DNA from 3 places in the Streptomyces sp. NPDC013455 genome. Region 1 is predicted to be linked to each of the others. Evidence: riboswitches for the same ligand, from Rfam matches in the RefSeq annotation. Region 1 holds a riboswitch; each other region holds the start of a gene.

Region 1 (7,408 bases):
AGCGAGCCCGGCGGCTCGCCCCACGCCTCCCGCATGGCTTCCCCGAGCTCCGGGTCGAGCGCGTCGAACCACGCGCGGTAGTCCGCCAGCGGGACCCGGGCGGGCGCGGCGGCCAGCTGCTCCTCGGTGAGCCACTCGACGTCGTGGCCGCCGGCCTCGATGAGCCGGTGGATCAGCTCGTCGCCCTCGGCCGGGTAGTCGGTCAGCGCGTACCCGGCGTCCCGCAGCGCGTCCAGCACCCGTACCGCCGACGCGGGCGTGTCCAGACCCACCGCGTTGCCGACCCGGGAGTGCTTGGTCGGGTAGGCGGTGAAGACGAGGGCGATCCGCTTCTCGGCGTTCGGCTTGTGCTTCAGCCGCGCGTGCCTGAGGGCGATCCCGGCCACCCGGGCGGCCCGCTCGGGGTCGGCGACGTACACCGGAACCTCGTCCGGGCCCTGCTCCTTGAAGGAGAACGGGACGGTGATCAGACGGCCGTCGAACTCCGGGATCGCCACCTGCATCGCCGCGTCCATGGGGGACAGGGCCGCGTCGGACTCCTCCCAGGCGGCCCGCGAGGAGGTGAGGCACAGGCCCTGGAGCACCGGGACGTTCAGCTCGGCGAGCGCGCCGATGTCCCAGGACTCCTCGTCACCGCCCGCCGACGCCTGCGAGGCGTGGGTGCCGCCGGCCGCGAGCACGGTGGCCACCAGCGCGTCGGCCCGGCTCAGCAGCTCGTACAGCCCGGCGTCCGCGCCGCGCAGCGAACCGCAGTACACCGGGAGGGCGTTGGCGCCCCGCGCCTCGATCGCCTCGCACAGGGTGTCCACGAAGGCGGTGTTGCCGCTCAGCTCGTGCGCCCGGTAGAACAGCACGCCCACGGTCGGCCGGCCGTCCCGCTGCTCGTACCCGCCGTGCACGCCGAACTCCGGCATCCGGCGCGGCTCCTCGAATCCCTCACCGGTCAGCAGCACGGTGTCGGACAGGAACCGGGACAGCTCCAGCAGGTTCGCGGGCCCGCCCTCGACCAGGTACCGCAGCGCCTCCGCCACCACACCGGCCGGCACGGACGACTCGGCCATCAGCTCGGCGTCCGGCACGCTCTCGCCGCCCAGCAGCACGGTCGGGATGCCGGAGGCCTTCAGCGCGGCCAGCCCGTCCTCCCACGCCCGCTTGCCGCCCAGCAGCCGAACGACGGCGAGGTCGGCGCCCTCGATCAGGCCCGGCAGCTCCCCGGCGACGTCGACCCGGGTGGGGTTGCCGATGCGGTAGCCGGCGCCGGAGGCCCGGGCCGCCAGCAGATCGGTGTCGGCGGTCGACAACAACAACACAGTGCTCATGCGGGCGCTCCCGGTGGAATGAAAGGCAGTCCTTGCGGCGCGCCCGACTCGATGAGCCGCCAGAGCGCGTCCGTGTCCGCGTGCTGTTCGATCAGGTCGCCGAGCCGGTCGAGCTGCTCCTCGCGCAGCGTGGCGAACGAGGTGTCCGGCGCGGGCACGAAGCGGCGGCCCGCGGCGGCGGCCACCTCGCGCAGGAAGGCGCGCCGGAAGCCGTCCGACTCCAGCGAGCCGTGCCAGTGGGTGCCCCAGGTCTGGCCGACCCGGCAGCCGTCCAGGAAGCGCTCGCCCCCCGTGACCTCGGCCACCCCGTGGTGGATCTCGTACCCCTCGACCCGCTCACCGAGGGCCTCGCCGGCCGGCCGGGTGAGGGTCTTCTCCCGGGCGAAGCGCACCCGGACGGGGAGTACGCCGAGCCCGTCGACCGCGCCGGCACGCGACTCGACCTCGTCCTCGATGTGCTCGCCGAGGATCTGGAAGCCGCCGCAGATGCCGAGGACGGGCCGGTGCTCGGCGGCCCTGCGGACCAGGGCGTCGGCGAGACCCCGCTCCCGGAGCCACGCGAGCGCCCGGACCGTGCCCCGGGTCCCCGGGACGACGACCAGGTCGGCGTCGGTCAGTTCCTCCGGCCGGTCCACGAACCGCACCACGACGCCCGGTTCGGCGGCCAGCGCGTCCACATCGGTGAAGTTGGACATCAGCGGTATCGCGCACACGGCGACCCGCAGCACGTCCTCGCCGACCGGGGGAGCGACGGCGGACTCCCGGACGGGCGCCCGCAGCGACACCCCCATCCCGTCCTCCTCGTCGATGCCGAGCCCGTGCCGGAACGGCAGCACGCCGTACGTCCGCCGCCCGGTCAGCTCCCGGAGCATCTCCAGCCCGGGCTCCAGCAGGCCGACATCGCCCCGGAACTTGTTCACCAGGAACCCGGCGACCAACTCCTGGTCCTCGGGCGACAGCAGGGCGACGGTCCCGAAGAAGGAGGCGAAGACGCCCCCGCGGTCGATGTCCCCCACCACCAGCACGGGCAGCCGCGCGTTGCGCGCGATGCCCATGTTGACGATGTCGGTCCGCCGCAGATTGATCTCGGCGGGACTCCCCGCCCCCTCACAGATCACCGCGTCATACGTGCCCCGCAGCTCCGCCAGGCAGTCCAGGACCGTGCCGAGCAGCCGCTGCTGGCGTCCGCCGTGGTAACCGCGGGCGCTCAGCTCCCCGACCGGCTTGCCGAGCAGCACCACCTGGCTGCTCTGCTCGCCCCCGGGCTTGAGCAGCACCGGGTTCATCAGCGCGGTCGGCTCCAGGCGGCAGGCCTGGGCCTGCATCGCCTGCGCCCGCCCGATCTCGGCGCCCTCACGGGTCACGAACGAATTGAGGGACATGTTCTGCGCCTTGAACGGCGCGACCTTCACGCCCTGGCGGACCAGCCAGCGGCAGATGCCGGCCGTCACGACGCTCTTGCCGGCGTCCGAGGTGGTGCCGGCGACGAGGAGACCACCGTTCACTTCCCACGTCCTTTCAGGAGTCGGCGTGCGGCGAGTGTGGTGCCGAGGGCGAGCAGGCCGACGCGGCGGGAGAGCCGTACGGCCCGCTCGATGTCGCCGGCCCGGACGGCCCGTCCCGAGGCGCCGTTGAGCACCGGGCGGTGTTCGACCCGGCCGCCGTAGGAGAGGGTGCCGCCGAGGCGGACGCCGAGCGCGCCCGCGAACGACGCTTCCACCGGGCCCGCGTTGGGGCTCGGATGCCGCGCCGCGTCCGCCCGCCACGCCCGCACGGCGCCGCGCGGATCGGGTCCGGCCAGTACGGCGAGCACGGCGGTCAGCCGCGCCCCCGGCCAGCCGGCCACGTCGTCGAGCCGGGCGGAGGCCCAGCCGAACCGGAGGTGGCGCGGCGACCGGTGACCCACCATGGCGTCCAGGGTGTTGACCGCCCGGAACCCGAGCAGCCCCGGCACCCCGGCCACGGCGCCCCACACGAGGGCGCCGACGACGGCGTCCGAGGTGTTCTCCGCGACCGACTCGACCACGGCCCGGGCGATGCCGTCGGCGTCCAGCGCCTGCGGGTCGCGGCCGCACAGATGGGGCAGCCGGGCCCGGGCCGCCTCGACGTCCCCGGCCTCCAGGGCGCGCCCGATGGCACGGGCCTCCCGGGCGAGCGAGGTACCGCCGACGACGGCCCAGGTGGCGGCGGCGGTCAGTGCGAGGGAGGCGGTACGGGAGGGGCGTACGGCGCGTGCGGCCAGCGCCCCGAGGGCGACGGCGCCGCCGGCGCACACGGTGGTGTGCAGGGCGCCCCAGCCGCGGTGGTCGTGCCACAGCGCGCCTTCCACGGCCCCGGCCGCACGGCCGAACACGGCGACCGGGTGCCCGCGGCGCGGATCGCCGAGGAGCAGGTCACCGAGGAGGCCGGCGGCGGCGCCGTACGCGTACGTGCGGTCGGCACCCATCGGCTCAGCCGGCCGTGGGCACAGGAGCGGGCCTGGTATCGGTCCTCGAACGGCAGCCGAGCATGGCGATATGTGTCCTCACTCAGGGTGTCCGCGCCCTGGTTCGACGTGAATCGGCGGCGAGAGTTCCTGGCTCCCGGGGATGGCTCCCCGGTGACAGTGGCGGGACCGCGCCGGATTCGCACCGGCTTCCTCTTCTGCCGCCGTTATGGCCTGGGCAGTCCACCACGCACCCGGAACGGCCGTCAACTTGCCTCTGACCTGGGATGCCGGACTGTGCTGAGGCCCACACCGGCAGCCCGCCGCGGGGCGTCGGGGGACCGGGGCGCGACGAGAACCGCTCGGGGGAGCGGCCTGCACCGATCCGCCCCGCACCCCCCGCACGGAGACCGGCTCCGCGGGCGCGTACGCCTCGCCACCGCGGGTTCCCTCCGTGTCCGTCACGCCCTCTCGGCTCCCGCGCCCGGACACGCGTCGGCCCTGCCGGGCCACCGCCGCAGCGGGCCCGGCAGGGCCGGCGTCGTGTTCCGGGCGGTCAGCCCTTGGCGACGATGAGGTGGATGCCGTACGCCACCGCCGCCGCGCAGGCCGCGAAGCAGACGTAGGCGCCGGTGACGGCGAGGCCGGCGGAGCCACCCTGTGCGGTGGCCTTCTCGCGCCGGTTCAGGCCCGCGATGCCGAGCGTGAACAGGGTCACCAGGCCGACGCTGAACACGAGGCTGGCGCCGAAGACGGAGCCGAGGGCCGCCCAGTCGATCTTCATGGGGATGCTTCCTTCAGTAACCGTGTGCTCGGGGTCAGACCGTGGCGGCCGGCGGAGCGGCCGGGGCCGGCTCGGCGGCCGGGGCGGGGATCGTGGCCGTCAGGTCCTCGGTGACCGCGCCGACGGGCGGCGGGGTCACGGCGGCGATGGCGGTGGTCACCACGCCGGCCGGCTCGTCGGTGTCGGCCATCACGTTGGTGTGGTCGACGACCTCGCGGCGGGAGATCTTCCAGATGGCGGCGCTGGCGGCGACCAGGAAGACGGCGACGGCGGCTGTGCCCCAGTCACCCAGGTCGGTGACGGCCTCGGCGCCCGCGCCGACCAGCGCGGCGGCCGGGAGCGTGAGGCCCCAGGCGATGAACATGCGGGTCGCGGTCGACCAGCGGACGACGCCGCCCTTGCGGCCGAGGCCCGCGCCCATCACGGAGCCGGAGACGACGTGCGTGGTGGAGAGGGAGAAGCCGAGGTGGGAGGAGGCCAGGATGGCGGTCGCGGCGCTGGTCTGCGCGGCGAAGCCCTGGCGCGGCTCCAGGTCGGTCAGGCCCTTGCCCATGGTGCGGATGATGCGCCAGCCGCCGATGTAGGTGCCGAGCGCGATGGCCAGGCCGGCCGAGAGGATCACCCAGGTGGGAGGGTTGGAGCCGGGCGCGATGGCGCCGCCCGCGATCAGCGCGAGGGTGATGATGCCCATCGTCTTCTGCGCGTCGTTGGTGCCGTGGGCGAGGGAGACCAGGCCGGCGGAGGCGATCTGGCCGGCGCGGTAGCCCTTGCGGGTGGCCTCGCCGTCGGCGGTTCCGCCGATGCCGTACGAGAACCGGGTGGCCAGCAGCGACGCGAGACCCGCCACGATCGGCGCGGCGACCGCGGGCAGCAGCACCTTGGTGACCAGGACGTCGCCGTGCACCGCGCCGAAGCCGGCGGAGGCGATGGTGGCGCCGACCAGGCCGCCCATCAGGGCGTGCGAGGAACTGGAGGGCAGGCCCACCAGCCAGGTCAGCAGGTTCCAGAGGATCGCGCCGACCAGGGCGGCGAAGATGACCTCGGGACGGATGCCGCTCTCGTCGACGAGACCCTTGGAGATCGTGTTGGCGACCTCCACGGAGAGGAAGGCGCCCACGAGGTTGAGGACGGCGGACATGGTCACCGCGATCTTCGGCTTCAGGGCGCCTGTGGAGATGGTGGTGGCCATCGCGTTCGCGGTGTCGTGGAAACCGTTCGTGAAATCGAACGCGAGTGCGGTTACCACCACAATCGCGAGGATCAGCGAGAAGCTTTCCATTTACCCAGGCAATCGTTCGAGGTCATTGGCTGGTCGAACGTAGGCAACCTGGGTGAACGGAAGATGAACTGGGGCGGGCGTCGGGATGTCCGAAGGGCATGTTCATGATTCCGCTTCGGCCACTCGCCCCAGGCGCCCCTTGGCTACCGGCCCCGCGCGAAGGCCCGCAGCCGCGCCGCGGACCCGTTGAAGAGATTCTGGTCACCCGGCAGCCCGCCCTTGACGCCGTACTGCCAGAACGTCCAGTCACGCCAGCCGCCGGGCAGCGCCCCGGGCCGGGCGGCACCGTGCCGGGCGAGCCACAGCGGGTGGGAGGAGAAGGCGCGGCCGTCGCCGGTGCACTGCCTCCACCACTCGGTGGTGGTGTAGATCACCGGCCGGCGGCCGGTCTCCCGCTCGACCTCGTCGCCGAACGACCGGATCCAGCGGACCATGCGCTCCTTGTCCAGCCCGTAGCACACGTGCTCCTCGCTGTACGGGTTGTACTCGATGTCGAGCGCCGGCGGCAGCGTCCAGCCGTCCGCCCGCCAGCCGCCGCCGTGCCGCAGGAAGTACGCGGCCTGCCGGGCGCCGGAGGACCGGTCCGGCCTGGCGAAGTGGTACGCGCCCCGGATCAGTCCGGCCTCGCGGGCGCCGCGGTACTGTCCGGAGAAGTAGGGGTTGCGGTAGTCGGTGGACTCGGTCGCCTTGACGTAGACGAACCGCGCGCCCCCGGCCCGGGCCTCCGGCCAGTCGACGCGCTCCTGGTGGGACGACACGTCATGCCCCCGCGGCAGCGCCCGCACGGACACCGCCGGCCCACTCGCTTCCCCCGGCCCGACGGCGCTCGCGGGTCCGGCGGCATTGGCGAATCCGACGGCGCTCGCGGGTCCGGCGGCTTCCGCCGGGCCGGCCGACGCGGTCGCGGGCGAGGCGCCGGCGGTCGCGGGGCCGGCGGTCGCGGGGCCGGTGAGGCCGAGGACCGCCGCTGCGGCCGCCGCGAGGACACCGGCGCGGCGGCGGACGAGGGTGCGTACACGTGCCATGGCGTCTCCCCGGGGTGCGGACGGCGGACGCCCCCGCACGCGCGGGCGGCGGCGGTCGTCCGGATCGTCCAGTGGGCAAGAGAGATCATTGAAGACCCGCTGCCCGCCCGGTCCGCACCGGTGGCAGGTGTTTCCCGGCGAGATCCGCCCGTTCGGCCGCAGGGTTTCCGGACCCGAACGGCCGCACCGCCCGCTCGCCCCGCTCCGGCTGGCAGGATCGCGGCATGGCTGAACTGCGGCGGAACACGGACGACGAACGACGGGACGCGCACCGCGACGAGGCGGAGCTCTGGGCGGAACTGGTCGGGACGGCCCGCCGGACGGTCACCGACGGACTGGTGGTCGGCACCTCCGGCAACGTCTCCGTCCGCTGCGGCGACCTCGTGCTGGTCACCCCCTCCGGCGTCCCCTACGACCGGCTCACCCCCGCCGACATCACCGGCGTCGACCTCACCGGACGCCAGGTGCTCGGCACGCTGGTGCCGACCAGCGAGCTGCCCATGCACCTCGCCGTCTACCGCACCACCGACGCCCGCGCCGTCGTCCACACCCACGCCGTACACGCGACGGCGGTCT
Region 2 (7,408 bases), on a different contig from region 1:
TCTTCGACACCGACCCGCTGATGGGCGCGGGCCTGCCCTACTGGCTGCCCGACGGCGCGGTCGTCCGGCACACCCTGGAGGAGTACGTCCGGGACGCCGAACGCCGGGCCGGCTACCGGCACGTGTACTCGCCCGCGCTCGGCAAACGGGAGCTGTACGAGATCTCCGGGCACTGGGACCACTACCGCGACGACATGTACCCGCCGATGAAGCTCGGCGCGGACGAGGTCGTGCTGCGCCCCAGCCTCTGCCCCCACCACGCCCTGATCTACCGCTCCCGGCCCCGCAGCCACCGCGAACTGCCGCTGCGCATCGCCGAGCTGGGCGCCATGCACCGCGCCGAGCTGTCCGGTGTGCTCGGCGGCCTGACCCGGGTCCGCGCCATCCACCTCAACGACGCGCACATCTTCTGCACCCTCGACCAGGCGGTGGCGGAGGCCCGCGACGCCCTGGAGCTGATCGCCCGTGCCTACGCCGACCTCGGCATCGAGGCCGTACGCCACCGCCTCTCGCTGCCCGGCGCGGGCGGCAAGTACGTCGACGACCCGCGGCTGTGGCGCCGGGCGACCGATCTGCTGCGGGAGGTGCTCGCCGAGGCCGGGGTGGCGTACGAGGAGGCCGAGGGCGAGGCCGCGTTCTACGGCCCCAAGATCGACGTGCAGATCGCGGACCCGGCGGGCCGCGAGGCCACCCTGTCCACCGTGCAGATCGACTTCCACCAGCCCGCCCGCTTCGACCTGCACTACATCGGCGCCGACGGCGCCAGGCACCGGCCGGTGATGGTGCACCGCAGCATCATCGGCAGCGTCGAGCGGGCCGTCGCCCACCTGCTGGAGGCGCACGGCGGCGCGCTCCCGGCCTGGCTGGCCCCGGTCCAGCTGGCCGTGCTGCCCGTCGCCGAGGACCAGCGGGAGCAGGCGGCGGCGCTGGTCCGGGAGGCGGCCGCGCTCGGCCTGCGCGCCGAACTCGCCGGGCCCGAGGAGGGCACCCTGGGGGCCAGGGTCCGCGCGGCGCGCCTGGTGCCGTACCAGGCGGTGATCGGTGCGCGGGAGGCCGGCGCCGGGCTGGCCGCCCTGCGGCTGCGCGACGGCCGCCGGCCCGGTGCGCTGCCCGGGGGCGACCTCCTCGCGCGCATCGCCGAACGGGTGGCGGCACGCGGCACCGCGCTGTGGGCCTGATCTAAGGTCGGCACGACGGAAGGAGTCCGCCGTGACCGGTCAGCCCATCCCCGTGATCATCGACTGCGACACCGGGGTCGACGACGCCCTGGCCCTGCTGTTCGCCGTACGCCACCCGGGACTGGACCTGCGGGCGGTGACCTGCGTGGCCGGGAACACCGACGTCGACGGGGTGGTCCGCAACACGCTTACCGTGCTGGAGCAGGCGGGCGCCCCCGACGTCCCGGTGGGCCGGGGCGCCGAGCGCCCGCTGCTCGAACCGGCCCGCTCGGCCCGGCACGTGCACGGCACCGACGGCATGGGGGACCTGGGCCTGCCCGCACCCACCCGCGCCCCGGCGGACGTCGACGCCGTCACCCTCCTGCACCGCGAGATCCTCGCCTCCCCGCGGCCGGTCACCCTCGTCCCGACCGCCCCGCTGACCAACATCGCGCTGCTGCTGCGCACCCACCCGGAGGTCACCCGCAACATCGAGCGGATCGTGTTCATGGGCGGCGCGGTGGAGGTCGGCAACGCCACGCCGGTCGCGGAGTTCAACGTCTGGCACGACCCCGAGGCCGCGGCGATCCTGCTCACGGCCGGGGTGCCGATCACGATGTACGGCTTGGACGTCTTCCGTCAGGTCGTCGTGGGCAGCGACGAGGTGCACCGGCTGCGGACCAGCGGCGAGCCCGGCACCCGCCTGGCCGGCGAGCTCCTCGCCCACCGGCCGGCCCACCAGGGCGAGCCGCCGGAGGCCGAGGAGGCGGGCGGCCTCGGCGACGCCGGCGCGGTGTGCGCGGTCGCCGACCCGGCGGGCATCACGACCAGCCTCCTCCCGGTCGAGGTCTCCCTCGCCCCCGGTCCGTCCCGCGGCCAGACCGTCGTCGACCGCCGCCCCCGCCTCGGCGAGTCCGAGATCCACGAGGGCGGCCGCGAACGGGCGCTGGTCGACGTGGCGTTGGAAGTGGACGTCGACCGGTACGTGAAGCTGTACCTGGAGACGGTCCGACGCTAGGGGGTGGGACACCCCCCAGGGGTGCCTCGCCCCGGCTACTCGGCGGAGGCGGCCGGCGTCCGGGCGGTCCAGCGCTCCTCCACCCGGGCCAGCCGCCAGTACGCCAGCGCCGCCGCCCACACCGCCACGAACAGGCCGACGATGAGGTAGCCGACGCTGTCCAGGTTGAGGCCGGCCACCCAGCCGGTGACCGGGTCGTCGAGGTGGAACTTCTCGTGGACCACGCCGACCAGTTCGATCGTGCCGATGAAGAAGGCGACCGCGATGGACAGGCCGGTGATGGCCAGGTTGTAGAAGACCTTGCGGACCGGGTTGGAGAACGCCCACTGGTAGGCGAAGTTCATGAACGTGCCGTCGAGCGTGTCGAACAGGCTCATCCCGGCGGCGAAGAGCAGGGGCAGGCAGAGGATCGCGTACCAGGGCAGGCCGGCCGCCGCGCCCGAGCCCGCCATCACCATCAGCGTGACCTCGGTGGCCGTGTCGAAGCCGAGGCCGAAGAGGAAGCCCAGCGGGTACATCTGGCCGGGCCGGGACACGGACCTCGTCAGCCGGCCGAGGACGCGGTTCATGAAGCCGCGCGAGTCCAGGTGCTGTTCCAGCTCCCGCTCGTCGTACGAGCCCGCACGCATCGCCCGGAACACCTTCAGGATGCCCACCAGGGCGACCAGGTTCAGGGCGGCGATGAGGTAGAGGAACGTGCCGGAGATCGTCGTACCGAGGAAGCCGAGCACCTGGTGGGTGGCGGAGCCCTCGTTCATCACCTTCCCGGCGAGCGAGGTGCCGCCCGCGATCAGCAGGGCCAGCAGCACCACCACGCTGGAGTGGCCGAGCGCGAACCAGAACCCCACCGACACCGGCCGCTTGCCGTCGGCCATCAGCTTGCGGGTGGTGTTGTCGATCGCGGCGATGTGGTCGGCGTCGAAGGCGTGCCGCATGCCGAGGGTGTAGGCGGTGATGCCGAGCCCGACGCCGAAGACCTCGTCGCCGACCTCGTAGCGCTCGGGCGCGACGAGCAGGAAGAGGATGCCGAAGGCGACGACGTGCAGGGCGAGGATCACCGCCATCAGCCCGGCCGTCTTGACGGTGTCCTCGCGTCGCCAGCGGAAGGACGCGGGCCTGGACTCGGGCAGGGATGTCCCGGGCGGGTTCATGCGGTCAGCTCCAGCACCTCGTGGATCTTTCATGAGCTGCCGTGGCCGGTCTCCTGGCTTACGGGTGCCCCCGCGCGAGCGAAGCCGAGCGCGCGGGAGGGTCGTGCGTCCGCCGTTCCTGCCTTCCCAGTCGTACGACCAGTGGCCCGGCGGTGCCGGACGGAACGGGAACTCCCCGATCACAGTGGCGAGGGCCGCGTCGACTTCGCATCGACTTCCCGAGCACCACGGCCCGCCCACAGTAGGGGGCGCGGGCCCTCCCTGCACAGCTGCTCAGCCGTGCAGGTATTCAAGATCACATATGGGTTTGGGAGGATGGCGGCATGCATCTCGTGCCTGCCGACCGAGCCGACCGGCGGACCATCGACGGTCACCGGGTGTGCGAGGCGATCGCCGCCATCGGCGACGTGGCCCGGCTGCGCGCCTGGGCCGACCGGTTCTCCCTGCTCGCCGACCCCAATCGGCTCGCACTGCTGCTCGCCCTGCACCGCACCGGCCCGCTGGCCGTCTCCGACCTGGCGATCGCCACGGGGATGAACGATCCCGCCGTCTCCCAGGCGCTGCGGCTGCTGCGGGCGGCCGGCGTGGTGGCGGGCGAGAAGCAGGGGCGGGTGGTGCGCTACCGGGTGGTCGACACGCAGGTACAGGGCCTGTTGGAGCACTGCGGCCCCTGACCGCCCGCTGGAAGGTTGCTTTTCCGGGCAATGTGGACAGATACAGAGTCCGTACCGTCGTCCGTCCCCTGGGAGCCCGTATGGCAGACCTCTCGCCGGACCTCTCGTCCAGGAACCCCGACTGGTGGCGGCAGGCCGTCATCTACCAGGTCTATCCGCGCAGCTTCGCCGATGCCGACGGCGACGGCCTCGGCGACCTCAAAGGCATCACCGAACGGCTGAACCACCTCGCCACGCTCGGCGTCGACGCCTTGTGGCTGAGCCCCTTCTACCCGTCCGAGCTCGCCGACGGCGGTTACGACGTCGCCGACCACCGCGGTGTCGACGAGCGCCTCGGCACCCTGGACGACTTCGACGCCCTGGTCGCCGAGGCCCACCGGCTGGGTCTGAAGGTCGTCGTGGACCTCGTCCCCAACCACACCTCGCACCTGCACCCCTGGTTCCAGGAGGCGCTGCGCGCCGGGCCCGGCTCCGCCGCGCGGGACCGGTACGTCTTCCGGACCGGGCGCGGTGCGCACGGCGAACTCCCGCCCACCGACTGGCAGTCCGTGTTCGGCGGCAGCGCCTGGCGGCGGGTCCCCGACGGGGAGTGGTACCTCCACCTCTTCGCCCCCGAGCAGCCCGACCTCAACTGGGAGAACGAGGAGGTCCGCGCGGACTTCCGCGCCACCCTGCGCTTCTGGTCCGACCGGGGCGTGGACGGCTTCCGCGTCGACGTCGCCCACGGCCTGGCCAAGGACCTCGCCGAGCCGCTGCGGGACGTCGGCGACATCGGCGCGACCGGCGAGGAGGCCCTGCTGCACGTGGAGCCGGGCAGCCACCCGTACTGGGACCGGGACGAGGTCCACGAGATCTACCGGGACTGGCGCAAGATCTTCGACGCCTACCACCCGCCGCGCACCGCCGTGGCCGAGGCATGGGTCCCCGACGCCCGCCGCGCCCTGTACGCCCGCCCCGACGAACTGGGACAGGCCTTCAACTTCGAGTACCTGGAGGCCCGCTGGGACGCGGAGGAGCTGCGCGAGGTCATCACCGGCTCGCTGGCCACGGCGCGGACCGTCGGAGCCTCCGCGACCTGGGTGCTGTCCAACCACGACGTCGTACGGCACGCCTCCCGTCTCGTGCTGCCGCCCGGCACCGACCCGGACGCCTGGCTGCTGGCGGGCGGCACGGCGCCGGCCGTCGACACGGCGGCCGGCCTGCGCCGGGCCCGGGCGGCGACCCTGCTGATGCTGGCGCTGCCCGGCTCGGCCTACCTCTACCAGGGCGAGGAACTGGGCCTGCCCGAGGTCGCCGACCTGCCCACCCAGGTGCTCCAGGACCCGATCTGGGAGCAGACCGGCCACGTCCGCAAGGGCCGCGACGGCTGCCGGGTGCCGCTGCCCTGGACGACGACCGGACCGTCGTACGGCTTCGGCCCCGGGGCGGGCTGGCTGCCGCAGCCGGCGTCCTTCGCGGCCTACGCCGTCGAGGCGCAGGCCGGCGCCGAGGGGTCCACGCTGGAGCTGTACCGCACGGCCCTGCGGCTGCGCCGCAAGCTGCTGGACGGCGAGACGCTGACCTGGACGCCCGGGGCTCCGGCCGGCGTCCTGGACTTCACCCGTACCGAGACCTGGCGCAGCGTCACCAATCTGGGCGCGCGGCCCGTACCGCTGCCGCCCGGTGAGGTGCTGCTGGCCAGCACCCCGCTGCCGGAGGGGAGGACCCTGCCACCGGACACCACGGTGTGGCTCGCCTAGCCGGCCGACGGGCTCGGGCCGGGGGCGGCGCCGGCCGCGCCGCCCCCGGTGGCGGCGCTCAGGTCCAGCGGGGTGGAGGTGGCGGTCGGCGGCGGGGTGAGCACCACCTCCGGCTGGCCCACGGCGGGGGGCGGCGGGGTCAGGTCGGACTGGGGGAGCTTCGGCGGGGTGGTCTGCTGGAAGAGGGTCTGGTCGAAGTCGACCAGACCGGTCTTCTCCATCACGGTGATGTGGTCCAGCACGGTGTCGTTCGCCTGGTCGGCGAGGGCGCGCACCAGGGAGTTCTTGGTGGTGGAGCGGATCTTCGCGATGGTGTTGAAGATCGAGCCGTGCGTCATCCGCAGGATGTTGGCGAAGTCGGTGTCGAACTGCTTGCCGCTCTCGCCCTTGAGCTGGTTGACGAAGCCGACCTGCTGCGGACTGGCCAGGTTGGGCAGCGTGATGTTCAGCATGGGGGCGATCTTGCGGCAGGAGGCGTCCAGCGCGGCGTGCCCGTCCACCAGGTGTTCGCTCGCCGTCTTCACCTCCTTGCTGCTGCCCTTCTGCAGCCCGATCTGACCGAGCGGGTACTCCCACAGCCCGGCCGCCCGCACCTTCACCACGAAGTCGCGGTCCTGCTCGGTGAGCGGCCCCCACTGGGTGCTCGCGATGACGCGGTCCTGAGAGGTGGAGACCTTGTCCAGGCCGAGCATGCCCGGGTAGGCGAGAGCGGCGAGGGTCAGAGCCATCGCACCGCCCACGAAGACAGTTCCCGTCGCGTTCCGCGAAAAGCGCACCGTTCCTCCTGCCTGGGGACCCGCCATGTCGGGACGCACAGCAGTACGGACGCGGAGGTCGTTCGTCTCAGCGGCGCCCGGTAAAGAATCCGGTAAAGGATCAGCCGGGTCCGTTGGCCGAATGTTGGCCGCTCCCGGGCGGAAGGTTGACCTCTTCGCGGGAGAAGCCTGGCCGGGCCCGCGCCTACATTCGCCGCATGCGCCCACAGTCACCACCCCGGCTCCCGGCCGCCCTGCCGGTCCTGCCCTACCGCAAGCCCACCAGGGGCCGTGACTACTGGGTGCTGGACGACGTCCTGCCCGGCGTCGACGCGGTGCGCGAGCGGTGCCTGGCCAAGGACGACTGGGCCGAGGGGTACCCGTACACCTCCGAAGCCTGGCCCGGCCTGCGCGCCATGCCCGGTCTGGAGCCGTCCGAACTCGCCCGCGTCGAGCGGCTGGTGAAGCAGGCGACCGGCGCGAAGGAGCTGTGGGTGCAGCGGACGCCCGGCGGCGGCACCCTGAACCACAACTGCGTCCAGGTGGTCGGCGCGGGCGAGAGCGAGCCCCGCCCGCACACCGACTCCCGCGCGCTGTGCCGGTACGCGGCGGTGCTCTACCTCAACCCGGCGGTCCCCGAGGGCTGCGGCACCAGCTTCTACCGCCAGTCGCTGCCCGGCGGCCGGCTCGGCGGCAACCTCGTGCGCGCCCCGCACACCAACCTGGTCGAGGCCCTCGGCACCCGCTTCGTCGCGCCGGACGCCTTCGAGGAGGACGTCCGCGTCCCGCACCGGTACAACCGGCTGCTGCTCTACCACGCCAACCTCGTGCACAGCGCGACCGCCTACCACGGCAGGACGCTGGCGGAGAAGCGCATGACGGCGGTCTTCTTCTGGATGGCGTGAGGCGGTGCC
Region 3 (7,408 bases), on a different contig from region 1:
TCCCCCGATCCTCGCCGGTGACATCTCCCGCCCCGAGCCGATGACGGTGCGCTGGACGACGTACGCCCAGTCCCTCACGGACCGGCCGGTCAAGGGCATGCTCACCGGCCCGGTCACCATGCTCGCCTGGTCCTTCGTCCGTGACGACCAGCCCCTCGCCGACACCGCCCGGCAGGTCGCACTCGCACTGCGCGACGAGGTGGCGGACCTGGAGGCGGCCGGCACGTCGGTGATCCAGGTGGACGAGCCCGCGCTGCGCGAGACGCTGCCGCTGCGTGCCGCCGACCGGCCCGGCTACCTGGAGTGGGCCACGGAGGCGTTCCGCCTCACCACCGGCGGGGTACGCCCGGACACCCAGATCCACACCCACATGTGCTACGCGGAGTTCGGCGACATCGTCCGGGCCATCGACGCCCTCGACGCCGACGTGATCAGCCTGGAGGCCGCCCGCTCGCACATGCAGGTCGCGCGCGAGCTGGCCGCGCACGGCTACCCGCGTGAGGCCGGCCCGGGTGTCTACGACATCCACTCGCCGCGCGTGCCGAGCGTCGAAGAGACGGCCGGGCTGCTGCGCGCCGGGCTCCGGGCGATCCCCGCCGAGCGGCTGTGGGTCAACCCCGACTGCGGCCTGAAGACCCGCGGCTGGCCCGAGACCCGCGCCTCGCTGGAGAACCTGGTGGCCGCGGCCCGTGTGGTCCGCGAGGAACTCGCCGGTTCCTGACGGCCACCCGGCCGCCGCCGGCACCGCCCGCCGGTCCGGCCCCCGCCCGCGAGGCGGGGGCCGGACCGGTGCGGTGTGCGCGGGCGGGCGGCGGACGTACCATCCACGGCGTGCGCACCGAGCGCCGGTGCGCACGCCCATGACGACAGCAGCAGGAGTGACCGCGTGACCAGCCGAGTTGTCCTCGTCTCCGCCGCCATGAGCACGTCTCTGCGGCAGGCGCGCTTCGACGACGGCGGCTCCCTGGACGACGGCGGTCTGGCCGAGGCCAGGTCGGCGGCCGGGACGCTGCCCGCCGCGGCCCGGGTACTCCTCTCGCCCAGCGTGCGCTGCCGGCAGACGGCGGCGGCGCTGGGCCTCCACGGCGTGCCGGCGGCGGAGCTGGCGGGGCTGGACGTGGGCCGTTGGCGCGGCCGCGCCCTGGACGAGGTGGGGGCCGCCGAGCCGGAGGCGGTGGGCCGCTGGCTCACCGACCCCGACTGCGCACCCCATGGCGGCGAGTCCGTGCGGGAGCTGTGCGAGAGGGTCGCGGGCCGGCTGGCGAAGGCCCGGGAGCTGGAGGGCCGTACGCTCGCCGTGGTCGAGCCGGACGTGGTGCGGGCGGCGGTCGTCGCCGCGCTGGGCCTGCCCGCCGCGGTCTTCTGGCGCCTCGACGTACAGCCGCTGACCCTCACCGAACTCAGCGGCCGGGCCGGACGCTGGAACCTGCGCCTGGGCCGTCCGCCGACCGGTTGAGGACCGGGCCGCAGACCGGCCGGGGCGCTCGCCCGCAGGCCGGCCGGGGCAACGCCAGACAGGGCGGCGCCGGTCGGGGCAGCGCGGTCCGCGCCGGACCGGCCGGTGCTCCGGCCGGGCCGTGATCCGGTGCGCGACGGTGTCCGGAGAACGCCGAAGGCCCCCAGGATGGTTCCGAGGGGCCCTCTGGTGGCGCGGAGGAGTCAGTGCGCGGCGGGAACCGCCCGACCGGCGGCCACCGGCCCCGGGTTCAGCAGCCGCTCGGCCAACTCGCCGAAGGCGAGGCCGAATCCGCCCCACAGCACGGTCTGGATGGCCAGCGCCGACAGGCGGAACCGCCACAGCAGGGTGGCCGGGAAGTGGCTCGGCACCTCGTTGACGACGGGCAGGAACTGGAAGGCCAGGCCGATCACGACGGCGAACGCGGCCACCGCGACGACCGTCGCCCACCAGGTGCCCAGGCCGGGCGCGAGCCGCTTGCCCAGGATGGTGGCAGCGACCGCGAGGAGGACGCTGAGCACCATCATCAGGAAGTACAGGGTGGTCCGCTTGCCGATGGTGTCGGGGTCGCCGACCGACGGCGGATTGGCCGGGTACTTCAGGAACGGTACGACGTACACGGTGAGCAGCGCGCAGCCCGACAGCAGCAGGGCCGTGGCCCGCGGGCCGAACCGGCCCACCCGGCCGAGGGCGAAGCAGAAGGCGAGCGCGGCGATGCCGCCGAAGGCGACCCCGTAGAGGAGGACGCCGGTGGCGAGGCCGGCGGTGGACTGGACGGAGCGGGAGACGACTTCCACCCCGTGTTCGTGGGAGTGGGCTTCCTCGAAGCCGATCGCCTTGTCGATGTGCGGCTCACCGAGGACGTAGGCCGCGATCAGGGCGAGCACGCCGGCCGCGAGGCCGGCGAGCATGCCCCGTACGAGGAGGTTCCGTACGGTTGCGGAGTTCATGGGCGCGCGTCCCCTCGCGTCAGTGGCAGGGGAAGCCGAGCAGGTGACGTGCGTCGTGCACCCATTCATGGACGTCCGTGCCGTTGAACACGGAGGTGGCGCCCTGCTCGGCGCCGACGAAGTACAGCAGGACGAGCATCAGGATGCCGAAGAAGACCGCCCAGGGGGCTATCGCCTTGAGCGGCAGCTTGGCGGGAACGACGGGGGTGGTGGCTGTCGGCCGGGCGACGGTCTGCGCCATGGCAGGACCTCCTCTGGGAGTTCGCGTCCCATCTCGGTGGTGCACAGGACGACGGCCACGGGTCTGACTCACGAGCTCCTTGAAGGGCCCGCATACAGTGGCGCGACCGTGCCGGATTCCCACCGGCTTCCGTCTCGCCGTCGTCGATATCGGACAGACCGTACCGCGTGGCGCGGGCCCGGCCAAGACCGCGTACACCAGGGGTGATCTACCTCTCCCACCGGGCGGGACGGTATGGGCTGGTGGGTCGGCGGTGGCTAGATCCGACCGGTCGTCCACCGCGGCGACAACGGGCCCGAGCCGCTCCGCCCGCCCGCCGCGAACACCGCGCGCGGCAGGCGCCGAGGGGGGCGGACACCCGAGCGGAGGCGCACACCTCGGAATGCGGGCACCTCGGGATGCGGGCACCTCGGGGTGCGGGCGCCTCGGGATGCGGGCGCCTCGGGATGCGGGTCGCTCGACGCCGAACGCCGCACAGCGGAGGCGGCGTTCGGCACGGCGGCGTTCGGCACGGGCACCGGAGGAGGCGGGTCGCCGTCCGGCGCGGCCGGCTGTCCCCCGGCACCGCCCCGGCGGCCCGCCCCACCACTCCCCGCCGGCCGTCAGCGCGGCGGGCTGCCGCCCGTCGGCTACCCGGCGGTGTCCGGGGTGCCGGCCGTGCCGGCGGTGTCCGGGGTGCCGGCCGTGCCGGCGGTGTCCGGGGTACCGGCCGTGCCGGCGGTGTCCGAGGTGCCGGCCGTGCCGGCACCGTCGGCGGTGGCGGTGGCGGTGGCGGTGGCGGCCAGTCCCAGTTCCCGGTCGCCGAGCGGGGCGAAGAAGCGGTCCACGTCGGCGTCGGTGACCTCGGCCAGGGTCGCGGGCGACCAGCGCGGTGCGCGGTCCTTGTCGATGACCTGGGCGCGGATGCCCTCCACCAGGTCGGGCGTGCGCAGGAAGGCGCAGGAGACGCGGTACTCCTGGTCGAGGACCTGCTCCAGCGAGCCGAGGCTCCGGGCGCGGCGCAGGGCGGCGAGGGTGGCCTTGAGCGCGGTGGGCGACCTGCCGAGCAGGGTCTCGGCCGTCTCCTTCGCGTCCGGGCCGCCGTGGTCCCGCAGCCGCCGCACGATCTCCTCGACCGTCCCGGCCGCGTAGCACGCGTCGATCCACTCCCGCCGCTCGGCCAGCTCCCCTCGCGGCGGCGGCTGCACATGGCGCGCGAGGACGTCCGGCAGGGGCGAGGCGGCGAGTTCGGCCACGAGGGCGGGGAGGGCCGCGGCGGGTACGTAGTGGTCGGCGAGCCCGCAGAGCAGGGCGTCGCCGGCGCCGATGTGGGCGCCGGTCAGCGCGAGGTGGGTGCCGAGTTCGCCCGGGGCCAGGGCGAGCAGACGGGTGCCGCCGACGTCGGGGACGAAGCCGATGCCGGTCTCGGGCATGGCGATCCGGGACCGGTCGGTGACGATCCGCACGCTGCCGTGCGCCGAGACGCCGACACCGCCGCCCATCACGATGCCGTCCATGACGGCGACGTAGGGCTTCGGGTAGCGGGCGATACGGGCGTTGAGCCGGTACTCGTCGCGCCAGAAGGCGGCCGAGGCGGTGCCGTCGCCGTCGCGGGCGTCATCGTGGATGACGCGGATGTCGCCGCCGGCGCACAGGCCGCGCTCCCCCGCGCCGGTGATGACGACGGTCTCCACGGCCGGATCGCTCTCCCATACGGTCAGGGCCGCGTCGACGGCGCGGACCATGGCGTGGTTCAGGGCGTTGAGCGCCCCCGGCCGGTTGAGGGTGAGATAGCCGGCCCGCCCCTCGGTGCGCAGCAGCACGGGCGCTTCGGTGCCGGTCATCCGGACGCCTCCGTCAGGCCGCGGGTCTCGATGACGCACATGATCTCGTCGGTTCCTTCCCTGGTCCGGTCCTGTCCGCGGGGTCGCGGACGATCTTGTCGATTGTCGCCACCTGGTGACGTGCCTCGCCGCGCGGAGATATATTGCGGGCATTCGTGGTTGGGGCCTGGCTTGGGGGGACGAGTTGGCCGACGAGATCCTTGAGGTGACGGTCAGACCGGACGGCCGGGTCGAGTTGCACGTGCAGGGCATGGAGGGCATGAGCTGCCTCGCCGAGACCGAGGAGCTCGTCTCCCGGCTCGGCGGCGACGTGGAGTCGCAGGAACTGACGGCCGAGGCCTACGTGGAGACCGCCGAGGAACACCACGACCAGCTCTGGCAGTAGACCGGCGATGGTGACAGTACGGGGGCACTCCGTCGCCGGGCCCCGGTGGCGGATTCATTCGACGCTGGCCCGGAGCACGGCGAACGGTCCGGGTGCGCGGTTCGTGGTGTGGAGCCAGGGGTGCACTCTGGCGTGCGACGGCTGCTTCAATCCGGGCACGCATCCCGTCCGCCCCGGGGACCCCGCCCGGGACCCCGGCGGGCGGCCGGTCGCGGACCTGGTCGAGGAAGTGCTCGGCACCGACGGCATCGAGGGCGTGACCCTGACCGGTGGCGAGCCGCTGGAGCAGACGGAGGCCGTCGCGGCGTTCTGCGGGGCGGTCCGGCGCCGCAGCGATCTCGGCATCATCGTGCTGACCGGGTTCACCCGCGCCGAGGTGGAGGGCGACGCCCGCCGTGCGGCGGCGGTCGCCGACACGGATCTGGTCGTCGCCGGGCGGTACAACGCGCGGCTGCGGCTGGGCGCCGGACTGCGCGGGTCGTCCAACAAGGAGTACTGGGCGCTGACGGGCCGGTACACCGCCGCGGACCTCGCCGAGGTGCCCGAGGCGGAGCTGGTGATCGGTACGGACGGCTCGATCACCCTGACGGGCATGCACGAGTGGGAGGGCGGTCCGCGGTGACCATCGAGAACGACATCGGCCTGTACCTGCGGGCGAGGGTGCCGCTGCTGGTGCTGGTCACCATCGAGGAACAGCGGGCGCTCACGGTGCTGGACACGGTGCGTGCGGCGCGGGACGCTTCCGCCGACCTCGTCAGCTGGGACATCGCCGACGGCTTCCGGTCGGCGGTCGGCCGCGGCATGCCGCAGGCGCCGACGCCGGAGAAGGCGCTGGAGAAGATCGGCGAGATGGTGAAGGCCTCGCCGCAGAAGCGCGACCTGTACGTGCTGAGGGACTTCCACGAGTTCTGGTCGAAGAGCCCGCTGGTGCGGCGCAAGGTCCGCAACCTGGCACACGAACTGGTGTACACGGGGTCCTCGCTGGTGGTGACCACGCCCGTGCGCGACGTACCCCGGGAACTCGACGACGACGCCGTGGTCATCGACCTGCCGCTGCCCGACGCGGACGCCCTGCGGGGCGAACTGGAGCGGATGATCACCTCCACCGGCGGCATCCGCTGCGAGCTGACCGCGCACGGCCGTGCCCGGCTCGCCCAGGCGGCACTGGGTCTCACCTCCACCCAGGCGCGGCGGGCCTTCGCCAAGGCGATCGTGCGCGACCAGGTGCTGGACGACCGGGACATCGGCGCCGTACTGGCGGAGAAGAAGGCCGTCATCCGCGCCTCCCGGGCCCTTGAGTTCACCGCGCCCGAGGAGACACCGGACGACCTCGGCGGGCTGGACGCGCTCAAGCGCTGGCTGACGCTGCGCGAGCGCGCCTTCGGTGAGGAGGCCGCGAAGTACGGGCTGCCCGCGCCGAAGGGTCTGGCGCTGATCGGCATCCCGGGTACCGGCAAGAGCCTGACCGCCAAGATGATCGGCGGCATGTGGCGGCTGCCGCTGCTCCGGCTGGACGTCGGCGCGGTCTTCGGCTCCCTGGTCGGCGAGTCCGAGGAGCGGGTCCGCCAGGCGCTGAGCCTGGCGGAGACGGTGGCGCCGTGCGTGCTGTGGATCGACGAGCTGGAGAAGTCGTTCGCCGCCGGCGGGGGCGGCGACTCGGGGACCTCGCAGCGCGTGCTGGGCACCCTCCTCACCTGGATGCAGGAGAAGACCAAGCCGGTGTTCGTCGTCGCCACGGCCAACGACGTGACCGCGCTGCCCCCGGAGATGCTGCGCCGCGGCCGCTTCGACGAGGTGTTCTTCCTGGACCTGCCGACCGAGGCCGAGCGCCGCGAGATCCTCCACGTCCACCTGCGCAAGCGGCGCCGCGATCCGAACCGGTTCGACGTGGCGCAGCTGGCCCGGCTGTCCGACGGCTGTGTCGGCGCGGAGCTGGAGCAGGCCGTCGTCGACGCGATGTACCGGGCGTTCGCCGAGGACCGGGACATCACGACGAGCGACCTCGCGGAGGCGATCGCGCGGCTGGTGCCGCTCAGCCGTTCCCAGCGGGAGTCGATCGAGAACCTGCGGGCCTGGCTGCGCGACGGGCGGGCGCAGTCCGCCTCCTTCGCCGAGGCCGAACGGGCCGCCGAGGCGCAGGTCCGGCTGGAACTGGCGTGACGAGGGACAAGTGACGGAGTACGGCCCGTGCGGCGGGCCGGTGACGGGGGGGAGCGGGGCGGTGGTGAGTGCCTGGCGGGCCGAGCGCCGGCTGCGGGCGTCCGCGCGCGGTGACGCGGCGTCGGGCTGGGGGTTCCGGGCGCGCCGGGCCTGGCGGCGGCTCCGTGCGGGTGCGCTGGAGGACGGCGATCCCCGGGTCGTGGCGGTGCTCGCGCGGACCGCGCGGGAGGACGGTCATCCGCGGCAGCAGTCGGCCGGCGAGGTGCTCGCGGAGCGCTGGGCCGCGACACGCGATCCGGAGCTGCGCCGCCTCGTCCGCGAGACGGGTGCGTTGGCCCCCCACGGCCTGCCCCGGCTGCTGACCGCCGCGGTGCAGGGGCGGCTGCCGCAGGT

What was found. A riboswitch is a leader RNA that binds a small molecule or an ion and turns the genes downstream of it on or off. The one in region 1 is predicted to bind cobalamin.
Region 2: it holds a riboswitch for cobalamin, as region 1 does, so the genes downstream of both, ABZ576_RS26260 (HoxN/HupN/NixA family nickel/cobalt transporter) here and ABZ576_RS30180 (cobalamin biosynthesis protein) in region 1, are expected to answer to the same signal.
Region 3: it holds a riboswitch for cobalamin, as region 1 does, so the genes downstream of both, ABZ576_RS13305 (CbtB-domain containing protein) here and ABZ576_RS30180 (cobalamin biosynthesis protein) in region 1, are expected to answer to the same signal.

The regions. Positions count from the first base shown of each region.
Region 1 covers NZ_JBEYCX010000024.1:104,244-111,651, forward strand. The annotation lists gene cobN (cobaltochelatase subunit CobN) at 1-1,319, opposite strand, end outside; gene ABZ576_RS30175 (cobyric acid synthase) at 1,316-2,824, opposite strand; gene ABZ576_RS30180 (cobalamin biosynthesis protein) at 2,821-3,765, opposite strand; cobalamin riboswitch at 3,866-4,007, opposite strand; gene ABZ576_RS30185 (hypothetical protein) at 4,301-4,528, opposite strand; gene ABZ576_RS30190 (inorganic phosphate transporter) at 4,563-5,807, opposite strand; gene ABZ576_RS30195 (lysozyme) at 5,951-6,832, opposite strand; gene ABZ576_RS30200 (class II aldolase/adducin family protein) at 7,057-7,408, shown strand, end outside.
Region 2 covers NZ_JBEYCX010000018.1:146,882-154,289, forward strand. The annotation lists gene thrS (threonine--tRNA ligase) at 1-1,178, shown strand, start outside; gene ABZ576_RS26255 (nucleoside hydrolase) at 1,210-2,175, shown strand; gene ABZ576_RS26260 (HoxN/HupN/NixA family nickel/cobalt transporter) at 2,211-3,326, opposite strand; cobalamin riboswitch at 3,352-3,571, opposite strand; gene ABZ576_RS26265 (metalloregulator ArsR/SmtB family transcription factor) at 3,650-4,000, shown strand; gene ABZ576_RS26270 (glycoside hydrolase family 13 protein) at 4,081-5,739, shown strand; gene ABZ576_RS26275 (DUF4142 domain-containing protein) at 5,736-6,467, opposite strand; gene ABZ576_RS26280 (DUF6445 family protein) at 6,713-7,399, shown strand.
Region 3 covers NZ_JBEYCX010000006.1:246,978-254,385, forward strand. The annotation lists gene metE (5-methyltetrahydropteroyltriglutamate--homocysteine S-methyltransferase) at 1-721, shown strand, start outside; gene ABZ576_RS13295 (histidine phosphatase family protein) at 887-1,456, shown strand; gene ABZ576_RS13300 (CbtA family protein) at 1,660-2,406, opposite strand; gene ABZ576_RS13305 (CbtB-domain containing protein) at 2,426-2,647, opposite strand; cobalamin riboswitch at 2,684-2,824, opposite strand; gene ABZ576_RS13310 (enoyl-CoA hydratase/isomerase family protein) at 3,277-4,470, opposite strand; gene ABZ576_RS13315 (DUF2997 domain-containing protein) at 4,655-4,855, shown strand; gene ABZ576_RS13320 (4Fe-4S single cluster domain-containing protein) at 4,863-5,477, shown strand; gene ABZ576_RS13325 (AAA family ATPase) at 5,474-7,015, shown strand; gene ABZ576_RS13330 (hypothetical protein) at 7,080-7,408, shown strand, end outside.